2 regions of the Janthinobacterium darwini genome follow, and region 1 is predicted to be linked to the other one. Evidence: predicted binding sites of a transcription regulator. Region 1 holds the regulator's gene; the other holds the start of a gene.
What was found. Region 1 encodes sigma-54, which starts transcription at its own class of promoters, with help from an activator protein. Its sites were predicted from a motif close to TGGCANGNAANCTGCTTT; they were not measured.
Positions count from the first base shown of each region.

Region 2: a site for sigma-54 is predicted at 6,335-6,352, ahead of ACQ4WZ_RS26850 (beta-propeller fold lactonase family protein). Genes of this name have one in related genera too.

Region 1 covers NZ_JBNYXX010000005.1:75,252-83,162, forward strand. Annotated here, with positions in the region: gene ACQ4WZ_RS23565 (monovalent cation:proton antiporter family protein) at 1-880, opposite strand, end outside; gene ACQ4WZ_RS23570 (KpsF/GutQ family sugar-phosphate isomerase) at 965-1,999, shown strand; gene ACQ4WZ_RS23575 (KdsC family phosphatase) at 1,999-2,532, shown strand; gene lptC (LPS export ABC transporter periplasmic protein LptC) at 2,578-3,189, shown strand; gene lptA (lipopolysaccharide transport periplasmic protein LptA) at 3,215-3,808, shown strand; gene lptB (LPS export ABC transporter ATP-binding protein) at 3,808-4,563, shown strand; gene ACQ4WZ_RS23595 (RNA polymerase factor sigma-54) at 4,568-6,046, shown strand; gene hpf (ribosome hibernation-promoting factor, HPF/YfiA family) at 6,116-6,475, shown strand; gene ACQ4WZ_RS23605 (enoyl-CoA hydratase/isomerase family protein) at 6,612-7,697, shown strand; gene rapZ (RNase adapter RapZ) at 7,818-7,911, opposite strand, start outside.
Region 2 covers NZ_JBNYXX010000009.1:3,601-11,511, forward strand. Annotated here, with positions in the region: gene ACQ4WZ_RS26820 (vWA domain-containing protein) at 1-4, shown strand, start outside; gene ACQ4WZ_RS26825 (RtcB family protein) at 276-1,505, shown strand; gene rtcA (RNA 3'-terminal phosphate cyclase) at 1,522-2,541, shown strand; gene pedF (cytochrome c-550 PedF) at 2,673-3,158, shown strand; gene ACQ4WZ_RS26840 (substrate-binding periplasmic protein) at 3,183-4,016, shown strand; gene ACQ4WZ_RS26845 (TonB-dependent receptor family protein) at 4,074-6,212, opposite strand; gene ACQ4WZ_RS26850 (beta-propeller fold lactonase family protein) at 6,417-7,373, shown strand; gene adh (aldehyde dehydrogenase) at 7,712-7,911, shown strand, end outside.

The DNA of each region.
Region 1 (7,911 bases):
CGCGGATATTGAGCAGCATGCCGACGGTGATAAAGAACAGGCCCAGCAGCACGTCGCGGAAGGGTTTGATATCCTCTTCCACCTGATGCTTGAATTCCGTTTCGGAAATGAGCATGCCGGCAACAAACGCCCCCAGGGCCAGCGACAACCCGGCCCGTTCCGTGATCCAGGCCGCGCCCAGCGTGATCAGCAGCAGGTTGAGCATGAACAACTCCTGCGAGCGGCGCTTGGCGACGATAGTCAGCCAGCCCCGCACCAGCTTCTGGCCGATGAAGAGGAGCAAAATGAGGACAAGCAGGGCCTTGCCGCCGGCCCAGGCCAGGGTTTCGGCCAGATTGTCGGAATCGCGGGTGAGGGCGGGAATCAGGATCAGCAGGGGCACCACGGCCAGGTCCTGGAACAGCAGGATGCCGATGATCTTGCGGCCGTGTTCGCTTTCCAGTTCCAGCCGTTCCGTGAGCATTTTGGAGACGATGGCCGTTGACGACATGGCCAGCGCGCCGCCCAGGGCGAAGGCGGCTTGCCAGCTCAGGTGGATGTAGGCGGACAGGTAGCGGCCGACGAACCAGCCGAAGACGACGGTGGCGATGATGGTGGTGACCACCTGCGCCATGCCAAGGCCAAAGACGATGCGCCGCATGGCGAGAAATTTGGGAAGCGAGAATTCGAGTCCGATGGAAAACATCAGGAAGACGACGCCGAATTCGGCCAGGGTGTGGCTGGCCTCGTTTTCCGCCGCCAGCCCCAGCGCGTGGGGGCCGATGACGATGCCGACAGCCAGGTAGCCCAGCATGGGCGGCAAATGCAACATTCTGAAAGCGACCACGCCCAGCACGGCGCTGCCGAGTAACATCAGGGTCAGTTCAAGCGAGGAAAACATGGGTTGCCCGGTGCGGTCAATGGAAATCGTTGTTTGTTGTGACTGGCAAGTTTTTTGCTTTCCTAATTCGTTTATACTTTGGGCATGAGTGTAACCCATGAAAAAACAATGCTGAAAGCTTTTGATCGAATTGACATGCAAGCGACGACCGAGCGCGCCGTCGCGTTGGCCCGCACCACCTTGCAGATCGAGTCCGACGCCATCGTTGCGCTGCACGCGCGCCTGGCCACGGACGACAGCGTGGGCCGCGCCGTGGCGATGTTGCTGCAATGCAAGGGGCGTGTCGTCGTCTCCGGCATCGGCAAGTCCGGCCATATCGCACGCAAGATTGCCGCCACGCTCGCTTCCACCGGTACGCCGGCCCTGTTCGTGCATCCGGCCGAAGCGGCCCATGGCGACTTGGGCATGGTCACTTCGGAAGATGCTTTTATTGCCATATCGTACTCCGGAGAATCGTCGGAATTGATGGCCATCATGCCCGTCGTCAAGCGCATGGGCGGCGTGCTCATTTCCATGACGGGTAAACCGAACTCCAGCCTGGCTCAGCTGGCCGACGTGCACCTGGATATTTCTGTTGAGAAAGAAGCCTGTCCGCTGAACCTGGCGCCGACGGCCAGCACCACTGTGACCCTTGCCCTGGGCGATGCGATCGCCGTGGCCTTGCTGGACTTGCGCGGCTTCAAGGAAGAAGATTTTGCCCGCTCGCACCCGGGCGGCGCCCTGGGCCGTCGCCTGCTCACGCATGTGCATGACGTCATGCGCAGCGGTGAACGGGTGCCCAAGGTGGCCGTGGACGCTTCCTTGCTCCAGGCGCTGGAAGAAATGACGAAGAAGGGCATGGGCATGACGGCCGTCGTCGATGCGGATGACCGTCCCGTGGGCGTGTTCACCGATGGCGACTTGCGCCGCATGTTCGAGCGCGTGCAGGATTTCACGCAAGTGGCGATCCGCGACGTCATGCATGCGCAGCCGCGCAGCATCGCGCCCGAACGCCTGGCAGTGGACGCCGTGGCCGTGATGGAGCAGTTCCGCATCAACCAGATGCTGGTCGTCGATGCCGGCGGCAAACTGGTGGGCGCCCTGCATATCCATGATCTGACGCAAGCGAAGGTGATCTGATGGACAGCGTTGCGGACAACCTGGCGCGGGCGGCCAAGGTCAAACTGATGATTTTTGACGTCGATGGCGTGCTCACCGACGGCAGCCTGCATTTCGGCCCGGATGGCGAGATGATGAAAACGTTTAATGTGTATGATGGCCTGGGCATCAAGCTGCTGCAGGAATCGGGCGTGCAGACGGCCATCATCAGTGCGCGCCGCTCGGCCATCACGGCGCGCCGCGCGCAAGACCTGGGCATTACCCATGTGCACCAGGGCGGTCATGACAAGCTGACACCGTTTCGCGAATTGCTGGCGCTGACGGGCTTGACGGAAGAACAATGCGGCTATATCGGCGACGATGTCATCGATGCGCCCATCCTGCGCCGCGTTGGCTTTGCCGTCAGCGTGCCAGGCGGGCGTCCGGAAGCGCTGGGCCTGGCGCACCATGTGACGCAAGCCGGCGGCGGCCGCGGCGCGGTGCGCGAGATCTGTGAATTCGTGCTGCGCGCCCAGAACAACTATGCGCGCGTCATGGCGCCGTTCCTGGAATGAGGCGTACCGCCTCGCCGCCAGTGATATTTGAAAGAGTGAATTCCTATGCGTAAGCCAGGAGGCGCCCATCGCTGGCGCATGATTTTTACCGTGCTGGGGGCAGTCGTCTTTGCGCTGGGCAGCTTTTGGCTGCTGGAAGTGATGAACAAGAATGGCCTGGACATCACGGCCAGCAAGCATCAGGATGAGCCAGACTATTTCATCACCAATTTCAGCCTGGTGCGCATGGACTTGACGGGTAAGCCCAGCTATATCGTGTCGGGCACCAAGCTCACCCATTTTCCGCTGGACGATTCATCCGATATCGACCAGCCTTTCGTGCGCAAACTGTCGCCAGGCATGCCGCCGATGAACATGAATGCGGAACTGGCGCATATCGACCAGGACAATACCCGGCTGCAACTGCACCGCAATGTCGTGATCGACCGCGTGGCCAGTCCGAAGTCACAGAACCTGACGGTCAAGACGGAAGCGCTGACGGTGTTCCCGGATGAGGAAAGAATGGAGACGAACGTGCCTGTCGATATCTTGACGGGCGCCTCGCGCATCAATGGCGTGGGCATGAAGGCCAATAACGCCACCGGCGTGGTGGAAGTGCAGAATGCGCTGCGCATGGTCCTCCCGCCGAAACCGCGCCCGGCCGCGGCGGCAAAATGACAGAATGAAACAAGGAAACCATACTATGAAGAACATCTTGCTATTGACTCTATTCTCGACCATTTGCTCGCTGGGCATCGTGGGCACGGCACATGCCGAGAAAGCCGATTCCGAGAAGGAAGCCATCATCACGGCTCGTAGCGGCCACGTCGATGACGTCAAGCAGGTGCGTACCCTGACGGGCGATGTGGTGCTGGTGAAAGGGACTCTGACCATGAAGGCGGGCCGGGCCCTGATCACGGAAGACCCGCAAGGCTACCAGTTCATCACTTTCTGGGCCGATCCTGGCAAGCTGGCCACCTTCCGCCAGAAGCGCGATGGCGCAGGCGACCTGTGGGTGGAGGGCGAGGCGGAGCGCGTGGAATACAACAACAAGACGGAAGTCGTGAAACTGTTTTCCAAGGCCAAGTTGACGCGCCTGGAAGGCACGAAGCCGACCGACGTGGCCAACGGCGCCTTCATCTCGTATGACAGCCGCAAGGAGGAATTTGCGATGGAAAATTCCGATAGCGGCACCAGCACCCCCGATGGCGGCAGCGTGCGCATGGTGATCCAGCCGAAGCCCAAGGCACCGGCGGCGGAGAAAGCGCCGGCCACGCCCGCGTCAGGAAATAAATAATGGACAATACTCGTTGCGGCAGCACCCTGATCGTTCGCGGGCTGCAAAAAACCTATGGCAAGCGGCAAGTCGTGCATGATGTCTCGCTGCAAGTCGAATGCGGAGAAGTGGTCGGGCTATTGGGGCCGAACGGCGCCGGCAAGACCACCTCGTTCTATATGATCGTCGGCCTGGTGCCGTCGGACGGCGGCAGTATCGATATCAGCGGCGTGGATATTTCCCGCCTGCCGATCCACCGCCGCGCGCAGATGGGCCTGTCGTATCTGCCGCAGGAAGCGTCCGTGTTCCGCAAGCTGACGGTGGAAGACAATATCCGTGCCGTGCTGGAAATCCAGACCGTCGAAGGCCGTCCCTTGAAGAAGGCCGAGATCGAGGAGCGCCTGGATAAATTGCTGGCCGACTTGCAGATTGAAAAATTGCGCGAGAATCAGGCGCTGTCGCTGTCTGGCGGCGAGCGCCGCCGCGTGGAAATCGCCCGCGCGCTGGCCACCGACCCCCGTTTCGTCCTGCTCGACGAGCCGTTCGCCGGTGTCGACCCCATCGCCGTGATCGAGATCCAGCGTATCGTGCGCTTCTTGAAGGAGCGCAATATCGGCGTCCTGATCACCGATCATAATGTGCGCGAGACGCTGGGTATCTGCGACCGTGCCTACATCATCAACCAGGGCTCGGTGCTGGCGTCGGGACGCCCCGACGACATCATCGCGAACGAGTCGGTACGCCGGGTCTATCTGGGCGAACACTTCCGTATGTGAGCCAATGAAACAATCATTGCAGCTGCGCACTTCGCAGCACCTGGCACTGACGCCGCAGTTGCAGCAATCGATACGCCTGTTGCAATTGTCTACACTGGAATTGCACCAGGAGCTGGAGCAGTTGCTGACGGACAATCCCTTGCTCGAACGCCTCGACGATCCGCTCGACCGTTCGCTGCGCCTGCTGTCCGACGGCGCCTTGAGTTCCACGGCCGCGCCGGCCGAAGCACCGCCCCAGCCGCCAGGCCAGGAGGCACCCGCCGCGCCGGCCGAAGCGGAAACCTTTGATGGCGAGGCTGGCGACAGCCCTGCCGCAGCGGAGGGCGGCGACAGCGACTGGAGCGAGGCGAGCAGGGGCAAGGCGCCCGACGACGAAGATTCCCGTCCGCAACTTGAAGCCCACCACTGCACCTTGCGCGAACACCTGATGGAGCAGATGCGCGTGACGGTGCTCGAGTTGCGCGACCGCGCGCTCGTCGAGCTGATCATCGACGCGCTCGACGACAATGGCTACCTGGAAGAGTCGCTCGACGACATCCTGGCGCGTTTGCCGGAAGAGCTGGAAATCGACGCTGACGAGATGCGTACGGCCTTGTCCCTGTTGCAAAGTTTCGATCCGCCCGGCGTGGGCGCGCGCAACGCGTCCGAATGCCTGGCGCTGCAAATCAAGCGCTTGCCGCACATCGCCATGGTGACGCGGCGCATGGCCCTCGTCATTGTGGAAAAACACCTGGCCTGGTTTGCCCAGCGCGATTTTAACAAGCTGAAAAAAGCCCTCGATTGCGATGATGAAGACTTGCGCGAAGCGCAGACGGTGATTCGCCAGTGCAACCCGCATCCGGGTGCCGTGTTCGCCTCGGACGTGTCCGATTACGTGGTGCCCGACGTCGTCGTCAAGCGCGCGCGCAATGGCTGGCAAGTCACACTGAACAACGACGTCATGCCTCGCCTGCGCGTCAACGCCATGTACGCCAACTTGCTCAAGCAGGGCAAGGGCGAGGGTGCCATGGGCGCACAGTTGCAGGAAGCCAAGTGGCTGATCAAGAATATGCGCCAGCGCTTCGACACCATCCTGCGTGTAGCGCAAGCGATAGTAGAAAGACAAAAGAACTTTTTCTCGCATGGGGCCGTTGCCATGCGCCCCCTTGTGCTCCGTGAAATAGCTGATACACTGGGTTTACACGAGAGTACTATCTCGCGCGTAACAACTCAAAAGTACATGCTGACCCCGCACGGCATGTTCGAGTTGAAATATTTCTTTGGTAGCCACGTCGCCACCGAAGCGGGGGGCGAAGCGTCATCGACGGCGATACGGGCATTGATCGTGCAACTGACAGGAGCAGAAGACCCTAAAAATCCTTTATCCGACAGTAAGATTGCGGACATGCTGGGGGAACAAGGCATGGTGATTGCGCGACGTACTGTTGCCAAATACCGGGAAGCGTTGAAAATTCCGCCAGTGAGCCTGCGTAAGTGTTTGTAAGTTTTTTTCGGTTCCTCTGCGGGCCGGATACGATGGACCGCACGAACCCGATCATCTTTAGGAGTGTGTATGAATCTCACCATCAGCGGACATCATCTCGAAGTCACACCAGCCATCCGTGAATACGTACAAACGAAGCTGGAACGCGTGAAACGGCATTTCGATCAAGTCATCGATATCGCCGTGATTCTGACCGTGGATAACCTCAAAGAGAAAGAAAAACGTCAAAAGGCCGAAGTCAATTTGCGTCTGAGTGGCAAAACTGTCTATGTGGAAAGTCTGGCGCACGACCTGTATGCCGCCATCGATATCCTGATCGACAAGCTGGACAGGCAAGTGATGAAGTACAAAACCAAAGTGCAAGGGCACGGTAAAGAGGCGATCAAGCATCTGCCAGACAACTCGGAAGAAGAATTCGCCGCCGCCTAAGCGGCCTGCGACTTTCAACTGGTTGTGATCAACTAAGGGCGCACATTGCGCCCTTTTTTGCGCCCGTAGCTGTTGAGCGCTATGTTCCCCTCACAGGCGCTAGAATGTGCCCGTTCTCACTTCTATTTACTTTGCCATGAGCGACTTCGTCCAGACCTCCATCCGCAACCGCACGGGCCACATCGTGCTCGACCGCCCCAAAGCCCTGAATTCCCTGTCGCTGGAGATGGTGCGCGCTCTGAGTACCGTTTTGCTGGCCTGGCGCGACGATCCGCAGGTGGACGCCGTGGTGATCCGTTCCAGCAGTGAGAAAGCCCTGTGCGCCGGTGGCGACATCCGTTTCTTTTACGATGCAGGCCTTGCCACACCGCAGGGCGGCAGTGCGTTGCTGGAAGATTTCTTTACGGAAGAATATGCTTTAAATCATGTAATCCACTTCTATCCGAAACCGTATATCGCCGTGATGGATGGCGTGGTGATGGGCGGCGGCATGGGCGTGGCGCAGGCAGGGCCTGGCAACCGCCTGCGCATTGTGACGGGCCGCACGCGCATGGCCATGCCGGAAGTCAATATCGGCCTGTTTCCCGACGTGGGCGGCAGTTATTTCCTGTCTCGCCTGGCCGGTCAGCTGGGCTTGTACCTGGGCTTGACGGGCTTGACGATCAACGCGGCCGATGCCTTGTACACGGGCCTGGCCGATGTGTACCTGCCCGAGGCGCAGATGGGGGCGCTGCTGGCCCTGTTCGAATCGACGCCAGGCCAGGGCTTGCCGGTCGCCATCAAGGCCCTGGCAGCGCCGTTCCAGGCCCAGGTGGGCGTTTCTGCGCTGACCATGGCGCGCGCGGCGCTGGACCGCCATTTCGGCGCTGGCTCCGTCGCTGCCATCATGGCTTCGCTGGCGCAGGATGACAGCGCGTTTGCCAGCAAGGCGCTGGCGGCCATGCGCCAGCGTTCGCCGCTGATGATGTCGGTGACCCTGGAATTGTTGCAGCGGGGCGCCCAACTGGGCGTAGCCGATTGCCTGCGCATGGAGCGCACCGTGGTGCGCCACAATTTCGAGCATGGCGAAGTGCTGGAAGGCGTGCGCGCGCTGGTGGTCGACAAGGACAATGCTCCGCGTTGGAACCCTGCCAGCCTGGACGAGGTTGATGCGGCCATGGTGGCGCGCTTCTTTGCCCCCGTCTGGCCGGCGCAAGCGCATCCGCTGCGCCATCTGGATTAACAACGCCAAATAACACCGTAGCGAGCGGAAGGGAGGGGTGGTTGAGAAGCGGAACTGTGCTTTACGCACATGAGCATCGCAGACCACCTATACCGAAGCGCAGTAGATTTTAATGGCGTTCTAGCTACGTTCGCGGTGGCGTAGCACGACCCGTTCATTGGGGCCGAAATACTGCGCCAGCCGTTCTGCCATGTACACCGAGCGGTGCTGGCCG
Region 2 (7,911 bases), on a different contig from region 1:
TTGAAGTAAAGCGCATGAATGCGGACAAGACTACATAACAGACGTCCTGTCCAACCTTGTCATGCGCTGCAGTACCCCGAATGCCGACAGGATTACATAGCTTAGCCGCGTCAAACCGGCCTGGCAGGCGCAGTGAGCTTGCCAGAAAATCCTGTCCCACCTTGTCGGGTTGTCGTACGGATGAATGCCGGTGGAACTACATCCAGGGCCGATGCGTCGGCAACGTTTCACCAATCCTGGTCATCCCCCCCGGATAACATGAGAAGAGAGAACATATGAAAGAATACGAAGTCCTGCATGCCGAAGGCAGCCGTCCCGTGAAAATGTGGACCCGTGGCGTGCCTGTCGAAGAAGCGGCCAAAAAACAATTACGCAACACGGCGACCCTGCCGTTCATTTACAAGCATATCGCCGTCATGCCCGACGTCCACCTGGGTAAAGGTTCGACCATCGGCAGCGTGATTCCCACGCTGGGCGCCGTGATTCCGGCGGCGGTGGGCGTGGATATCGGTTGCGGCATGATGGCGGCGAAAACCACGCTGACGGCGAATGATTTGCCCGATAACCTGGCGCCGCTGCGCAGCGCCATCGAACGCGCCATTCCGCACGGGATGTCGCCGAAGACGCGCGGCCACCGCGGCCGCGACGAGGGTTCCTGGCATACGCCACCCTCGGTGGTCGATGCCGCGTGGCTGCAATTGAAGGACGAATTCGATGCGATCTGCCTGAAAACGCCGAAGCTGAAAAACACGAACAATTATCGTCACCTGGGGACTTTGGGTAGCGGTAACCACTTCGTCGAAGTCTGCCTCGACGAACAGGGTACTGTATGGTTCATGCTGCATTCCGGTTCGCGCGGCGTGGGAAATGCCATCGGCACCCATTTCATCGAACTGGCCAAGCAGGATATGCGCACCCACTTCATCAACCTGCCCGACCAGGATCTGGCTTATTTGGCAGAGGGAACGCAGCATTACGAGGATTACGTGGAAGCGGTGGGCTGGGCGCAGTGTTTTGCGCGCAACAACCGCGAAGTGATGATGCAGAACCTGATCGCGGCCGTGCGCACGGTCATCCATAAACCGTTCCAGACGCACGTGGAAGCCGTCAACTGCCACCATAACTATGTGCAGAAGGAGCACCACTTCGGCAAGGATGTACTGGTCACGCGCAAGGGCGCCGTCTCGGCCCGGGCCGGCGAACTGGGGATCATTCCCGGCTCCATGGGGGCGAAGAGCTTTATCGTGCGCGGTAAAGGAAATGCGGAGAGCTTTCATAGCTGCAGCCACGGTGCGGGACGCACGATGAGCCGCACGGAAGCGAAGCGGCGCTTCAATCTGGCGGACCAGATCCGCGCCACCGAGGGCGTGGAATGCCGCAAGGATGAAAACGTGATCGATGAAATCCCGATGGCCTACAAGGATATCGACGCGGTGATGCTGGCGCAGCGCGAGCTGGTCGATGTGGTGCATATCTTGAAGCAGGTCGTCTGTGTCAAAGGTTAACAGAGAGAAAGAAGCAATGATAGAAATTGATGGAGCGCAAGGCGAAGGCGGCGGACAGATTTTGCGCTCGGCGCTGAGCCTGTCCATGATCACGGGCCGGCCATTCCGCTTGACGAATATCCGCGCGGGGCGGGAAAAGCCCGGCTTGCTGCGCCAGCACTTGCTGGCCGTGCAGGCGTCGGCCGCCATTTGCGGGGCGCGCACGACGCCGCTGGCGCTGCGCGCAGCTAGCCTGGAATTCGTGCCTGGCTCCATACGCGGTGGCGATTACCGTTTTGCCATCGGCAGCGCCGGCAGTTGCACCCTGGTGCTGCAAACCCTGTTGCCGGCCCTGCTGCATGCGGATGGGCCGTCCACCGTGCGCATCAGTGGCGGCACGCACAATCCCATGGCGCCGCCCGTGCATTTCCTGCAGCGCGCGTATGGCCCCATCCTGCAGCAGATGGGTGCCGAGGTGGAGATCGCGCTGCAACGCTACGGCTTTCATCCCGCAGGCGGCGGCGAAGTGATTGCCACCGTACAACCGTGTCCGCGCTTGCGGCCTATCGCATTGCTGCAGCGCGGTGAACGGAAAGCAGGGTATGCGGAAAGCGTGTTGGCGGGCCTACATGTGAACGTGGCGCAGCGCGAGTTGGAGCGTGTCGCCAGCGGCATGGGCTGGAGCGGCAAGCAGCTGCGTATCGTCGGCTTGCCCGCGGAGCAGGGGCCGGGCAATGTCTTGTTGCTGACGCTCGAGCATGAGCATGTCACGGAAGTGTTTACTTCTTTTGGCGAAAAGTACTTGCTGGCGGAATCTGTGGCCAAGCGCCTGCTGAACGAGGTGCGCGCGTATCTGAAGACGGATGCGGCCGTCGGCGAGCACCTGGCCGACCAGCTCTTGCTGCCCATGGCGCTGGCCGGTGGTGGCACCTTCAGTTGCAGCAAGGTCTCGCAGCATGCGCTGACGAATGCGGAGGTGATTTCCCGGTTTTTGCCTGTGCGTATCACTTTCGAGCAGCAGGAGCGGGCCAGCATCTGCACGGTGGCCTCCGCCTGACGCGCGCGGTGACACAACTACCTGTTGCAGCTGTTCCAAATTGATACATGGGCGACCGGATGTGGGGCATGTAGGCATGGCATGGCATTTGCTCTTCTTGGATATTCACTAAAAAAACGAAGGAGACCAGCATGACCTATTCCATCCGTACCCTGCTCGGCGTGGCAGCCGCCGGTGCCGTCGCACTCACTTCCCTGCTGACCTTGCCGCATGCCTATGCGCACGGCAATGTCACGCCGCAAGGCGTCGACACCACGGGCTTGCCCAAGGTGGGCGACAAGTGGCTCGAACAAAACCCGTATCGTGGCAACAAGCTGGCCCTGACGGTGGGCACCTCCGCCTACAACCAGAATTGCGCCCGCTGCCACGGCATCGAAGCCATCTCGGGTGGCATCGCGCCGGACTTGCGCCAGCTCGACCGCGATTGCTTCGGTATCAAGAATGAGACAAAGAAACAGGCATGCTACAAGGAAACGGACAATTATTTCCTGGCGACCATCCGCCACGGTAAAGTACGCAATGGCGCCGTGTACATGCCGCCGTTTGAAGGTGTCTTCAACCAGGAAGCCATGTGGGCCATCAAAACCTACCTGGAAACCCGCCGCGATTCTAACTGAGCCGATTGATCACCAAGGAGTCCCATGCGTTCATTTCAATTCCGTGGCGCGCGCGCGATGCTCTCGCTCGCCTGCCTGGCGCTGTGCGCAGCCGCGCCAGCGCGCGCCGACTGGCAGAAAGTGCAGCAGTCGGGCAGCCTGAAAGTGGCGGTGTACAACGAGTTCGCGCCGTTTTCCGACAAGGGCGCGGGCATCGATATCGACATTGCCGAAGCGCTGGCCAAAAAGCTGGGTTTGAAACTGAGCTTGCTGCCCTTTCCCGCCGGTGAAAACCTGAATGACGATTTGCGCAATATGGTGTGGAAGGGCCACTACCTCGGCTATGGTCCTGCCGATGTCATGTTGCATGTCCCGGTCGACAAGAAGTTGATGGCGGATAACGACAAGGTCGAGATTTTCGCCCCGTATTACGTGGAAACCGTGCGTCTGGCGCGCAGCGCGCAAGCCGTGCCGCAATTCGATGGCATCGCTTCGCTGGCCGGCAAGCGTATCGGCGTGGAAAAGGTATCGATCGCCGCCATGCTGATGCTGGGTGAAGACAATGGCAAGTACCGCGACGACGTGCGTATCTTCGACACGGCTGCCGAAGCCTTGCAGCAATTGCAGGCGGGCCAGCTCGACGCCGTGCTGGCGAATCGTTCGGAAATCGAGTCGGTGCTGAAAAGCGATTCCGCTTTCCCCTTGAGCGAGGTGGCGTTCGCCCGCTTGCCGCGTGCCGGCTGGGCCGTGGGTCTGGCTGTCAGCCGTCAGCAGCTCGACGTGGCCAAGTTGCTGCAGGCGGCCATGAACGAGATGGCGGCTAGCGGCGAATTGAAAGCCATCTTTGAGAAATATGGCGTGAAGGAAGCACGGCCGTAGCAGGCTATGTTGATATGCCAAGAAGCCCGCGCATTGGAAGATGCGCGGGCTTTTTTCTTAGAACGAATATTGCGCGCTGGCGCCCAGCAGCCAGTTACGGCCCGGCGCCGCTTCATAGTAGCGTTTGTTGCTGTCGCCAACGATGACGGAACCCACATAGGTCTTGTCGAAAAGATTGTTCAGGCGGGCAAATTCCTTGAAGCGCCATTTGCCCGCGTTTTGCTTGGCGTTGACCCTGGCATTGAACACCGTGTAGCCTGGCGCCGGTTTTTCGCTGTTGCTGTCTTCCGCGTAGATCTGGTTGCTGGCCACGCTTTCCAGTGCCGCGCCAAAACGGTCCAGCGTGTCTTTCCATGCCAGTTCCGCGAACAGGTTGGCGCTGGGTACGCCCGGCAAGCGGCTGCCTTCGCGCACGCTGCCGAAGGCCTGGTCATACACGGCGTGCAGGCTGGTCAGCGCCACTTTTGTCGTGAAGCCATACGGCAGGCTGGAGTCCAGCGACACTTCCATACCCTGGCGCAAGGTCTTGCCCCCATTACGGTAGCTGGTGCGCCCGCCGCTCGATTGATCGACCACCAGTTCGTCGCTGGTCTTGATCTGGAATAAGGCTGCATTCAGATGCGTGTTGCTATTGATCCTGGCTTTGATGCCCGCTTCCAGGTTGGTGCTGGTGGCCGGTTTCAGCTGGTAATTGAAGCCGCTGCCCGTGCCCGAGTAAAACAGTTCGTTCAGGGTGGGCGCCTCGAAGCCGCGTGCGGCGCTGGCGTAGACGTTGACGCTGGGCGTCAGCTTATACAGCAGACCCAGCACCGGTGTCGTGTGGCTGAACTCCAGGCTGCCACTGTCGTCGCCATTGCTGAGAAAGTGGTCGTTGACCGCCACTTTCATCTTGCTGTAGCGCACACCTGCGCTGAGCAGCCATGGGCCGCTTTGCCATTCCGCCTGGATATACGGATCGAGGCTGGAGACGACATCCTGCTCGTCGCGGCGCAGCTTGCCTTTTACGCCAAAGCCATTGCCAATGTAATTCTCATAGCCGGTGCGGTCATCGCTGGAGCGGCCGTAATCGATGCCGATGGTGGTGCTCAGCTTGCCGCCTGCCAGCTGGTTCACGTGCAGCCAGTTTGTATCGATGCCATAAAACTGGCGCTTGAAGTCAACCACGCCGCCGGAATGCTTGGGGGGCGCCTGGAAGCCCTTGTTGAAGGCCTGATATTGAATCACGTCACGGTTGCCGCCATACACGGTCACATGCAGGCGGTCCTCGCCGAACGCCTGTTCATAGGTGGCGCCGATTTGCTGGTGGTCGATGCTTTTGCGCGTGTTGTAGCGCTCGGCAAAGGTGCGCTTCGGGTTTTGCGTATCGCTGGTGTCGATTTCGCCTGCGCGCGGGTTGGCGGCAAACGTGGCCCAGGTGACGCCCAGGGGATCTTGCGTATTGCCCTGATGCAGGCTGTTGGCGACGATGGTCAGCTTGCTGTCTGCATTGGGCTTGACGTTGATCTTGCCGAAAGCCTGTTCGCGCGTGGCGGCGCTGTGGTCGCGGAAGCCGTCCGTGCGGAAGCGTGAGCCGTCGAGCACGTAGCCGATGCCGCCTGCCTGTCCTTGCGCCGTCAAGTCCACCTTGCTGGTGCCGTAGCTGCCGCCCGTCACATTCAATTCGACGGATGGGGGATTTTGCCCATCCTTGGAAAAGAGCTGGATCACGCCGCCCGAATGGTTGCCGTAGATGGCAGAAAATGGCCCACGCAGCACTTCGATGCGCTCCGCCGTGTCCAGGTTGAAGGTGGCGGCCTGGCCCTGGCCATCGGGCATGCTGGCCGGAATGCCATCGCTGATCAGTTTGACGCCGCGCACGCCGAAGGCCGAACGGGCGCCGAAGCCGCGTGAGGAGATTTGCAAGTCTTGTGCGTAGTTCTGGCGGTTTTGCACCACCAGGCCCGGCACGGCGGCCAGCGCTTCCGACGCGTTGACGCGGATTTGGCCCTCCTGGATGCGGGCGCTGTCGACTACATCGATCGAGGCCGGCACTTCCTGGCTGGGGTGGGCGATGCGGCTGCCGCTGACGACCACCATATCCATGACTTGTCCGGTGGCCAGGTCAGCGGACTCGGCGGCGAAAGCGTGGGGGGCGAGGGTGGCGCTGCCGGCGACAAACAGGCTGGCAATGGTGTTCAAGCGGAAACGATGCTGCATGCGGGTTCTCCAATGTGAATAAAAGCCTGCTTGGACGCGTGAGCGGCGCAGGTCTGCATAGTCTTATCAAGCAATATGCCTGCCATGTCTCCATTGGTGGGCTGAAATTATACGCGTGTCAGTGGCACGGCGTTTGCATGCAGCAATGTTCAGATGCGCCGATACCGCGCGCTTTCCCCTCGTTTTGCTATTGAAAAGGTGATTATGCCCAACTTCTTCTCGCGCTTGCGCCAGGTTTGCTGGCTGCTGCCTGTGCTCGCCAGCAGCGCCATCCAGGCCGCTCCGTTTGCCTATGTGCCCAATGAAAAATCGGGCACCCTGAGCGTGATCGACACGGCGACCGACCAGGTAGTGCGCCAGATTGCCGCAGGCAAGCGTCCGCGCGGCATCGCCGCCGACCCCACAGGACGGCAATTGTTTGTCACGGATGCCGCCAGCAGTGCCTTATTGCTGATTGACAATGAAGGCGGCGCGCCCCTGCGCACGGTGGCGCTGGGCAAGTCGCCCGAAGGCGTCAGCGCATCCCATGACGGTCGTTACGTGGCTGTGGCCGTCGAGGAAAACAATAGCGTGGCCTTGCTCGATGGCCAGACGGGTGTCTTGCTCGCCGACATCAAGGTGCAAGGGCGGAACCCGGAACATGCCGTGTTCAGCCCCGATGGGCGCTGGCTGCTGGTGAGCGCGGAAGAGGCCGAGCAAGTCGATGTCATTGATGTTGCGCAACGCCGCCAGGTCGCTTCCATCGCTGTCGGCCTGCGTCCGCGCGGCATTGGTTTCAGCCCCGATTCGGGCCGAGCCTATGTGGCGTGCGAACTGGTCAATGCCGTGTATGTGATCGACATGGCCGCGCGCAAGGCGATTGCCACCATTCCAGCGGGCAAGAATGCCAACGGTATCGCTGTCCATCCCAGCGGCAAGCAGGTGTATGTCTCGAACGGCACGGATGGCACGGTGATGGTGATCGATACGGCCAGCAATCAGGTCACGGCCACCATTCCCGTCGGCAAGCGCCCGTGGAATATGGCCATCACGCCGGACGGTGCCAAGCTGTACGTGGCCAATGGCCGCTCGAACAGCGTTTCCGTCATCGATACGGCCAGCGCGCGCAAGGTGGCCGATATTGCCGTGGGCGAATTGCCATGGGGCGTGGTGATTCGGTAGTGGCACAGGCGCAGGTGTTCCAGTCTGGCACACCTGTTCCATTGTGCAGCGGCGCAGGGGCGCAGCAACAGCACTGGCCCGGATTGGAACAGGGCGCCGCCACCTTGTTCAAAACCCAAACAGACCCACGCCCGCCTTTCATGCCCGGGGCAGGCGATGAAAAGCGGGCCGGGTTTGGCGCCACGCCCTTGTAAGCGGGGAAAAACCCGCTAAGTTTGTAGTGGGATGGCGAGCTGGCACGGCATTTGCGGAAGACTCCGTGTACTCACCCCATCTGTACCAGGACGTTTGATTTTAATTACAGCAATTCCATTCTAATTAACCCGATAGAGGACGACATGAATCTCGCAGACATCAGCAAACTGGGCGTAGCCAATCCCTTCAAACAACGCTATGACAATTACATCGGCGGCAAATTCGTTGCGCCAGTAAAAGGTGAATACTTTCCTAACATCACGCCCATCACGGGCTTGCCGTTTTGCGAAATCGCCCGTTCCACGGCGGAAGACGTCGAGCTGGCGCTGGACGCCGCCCATGC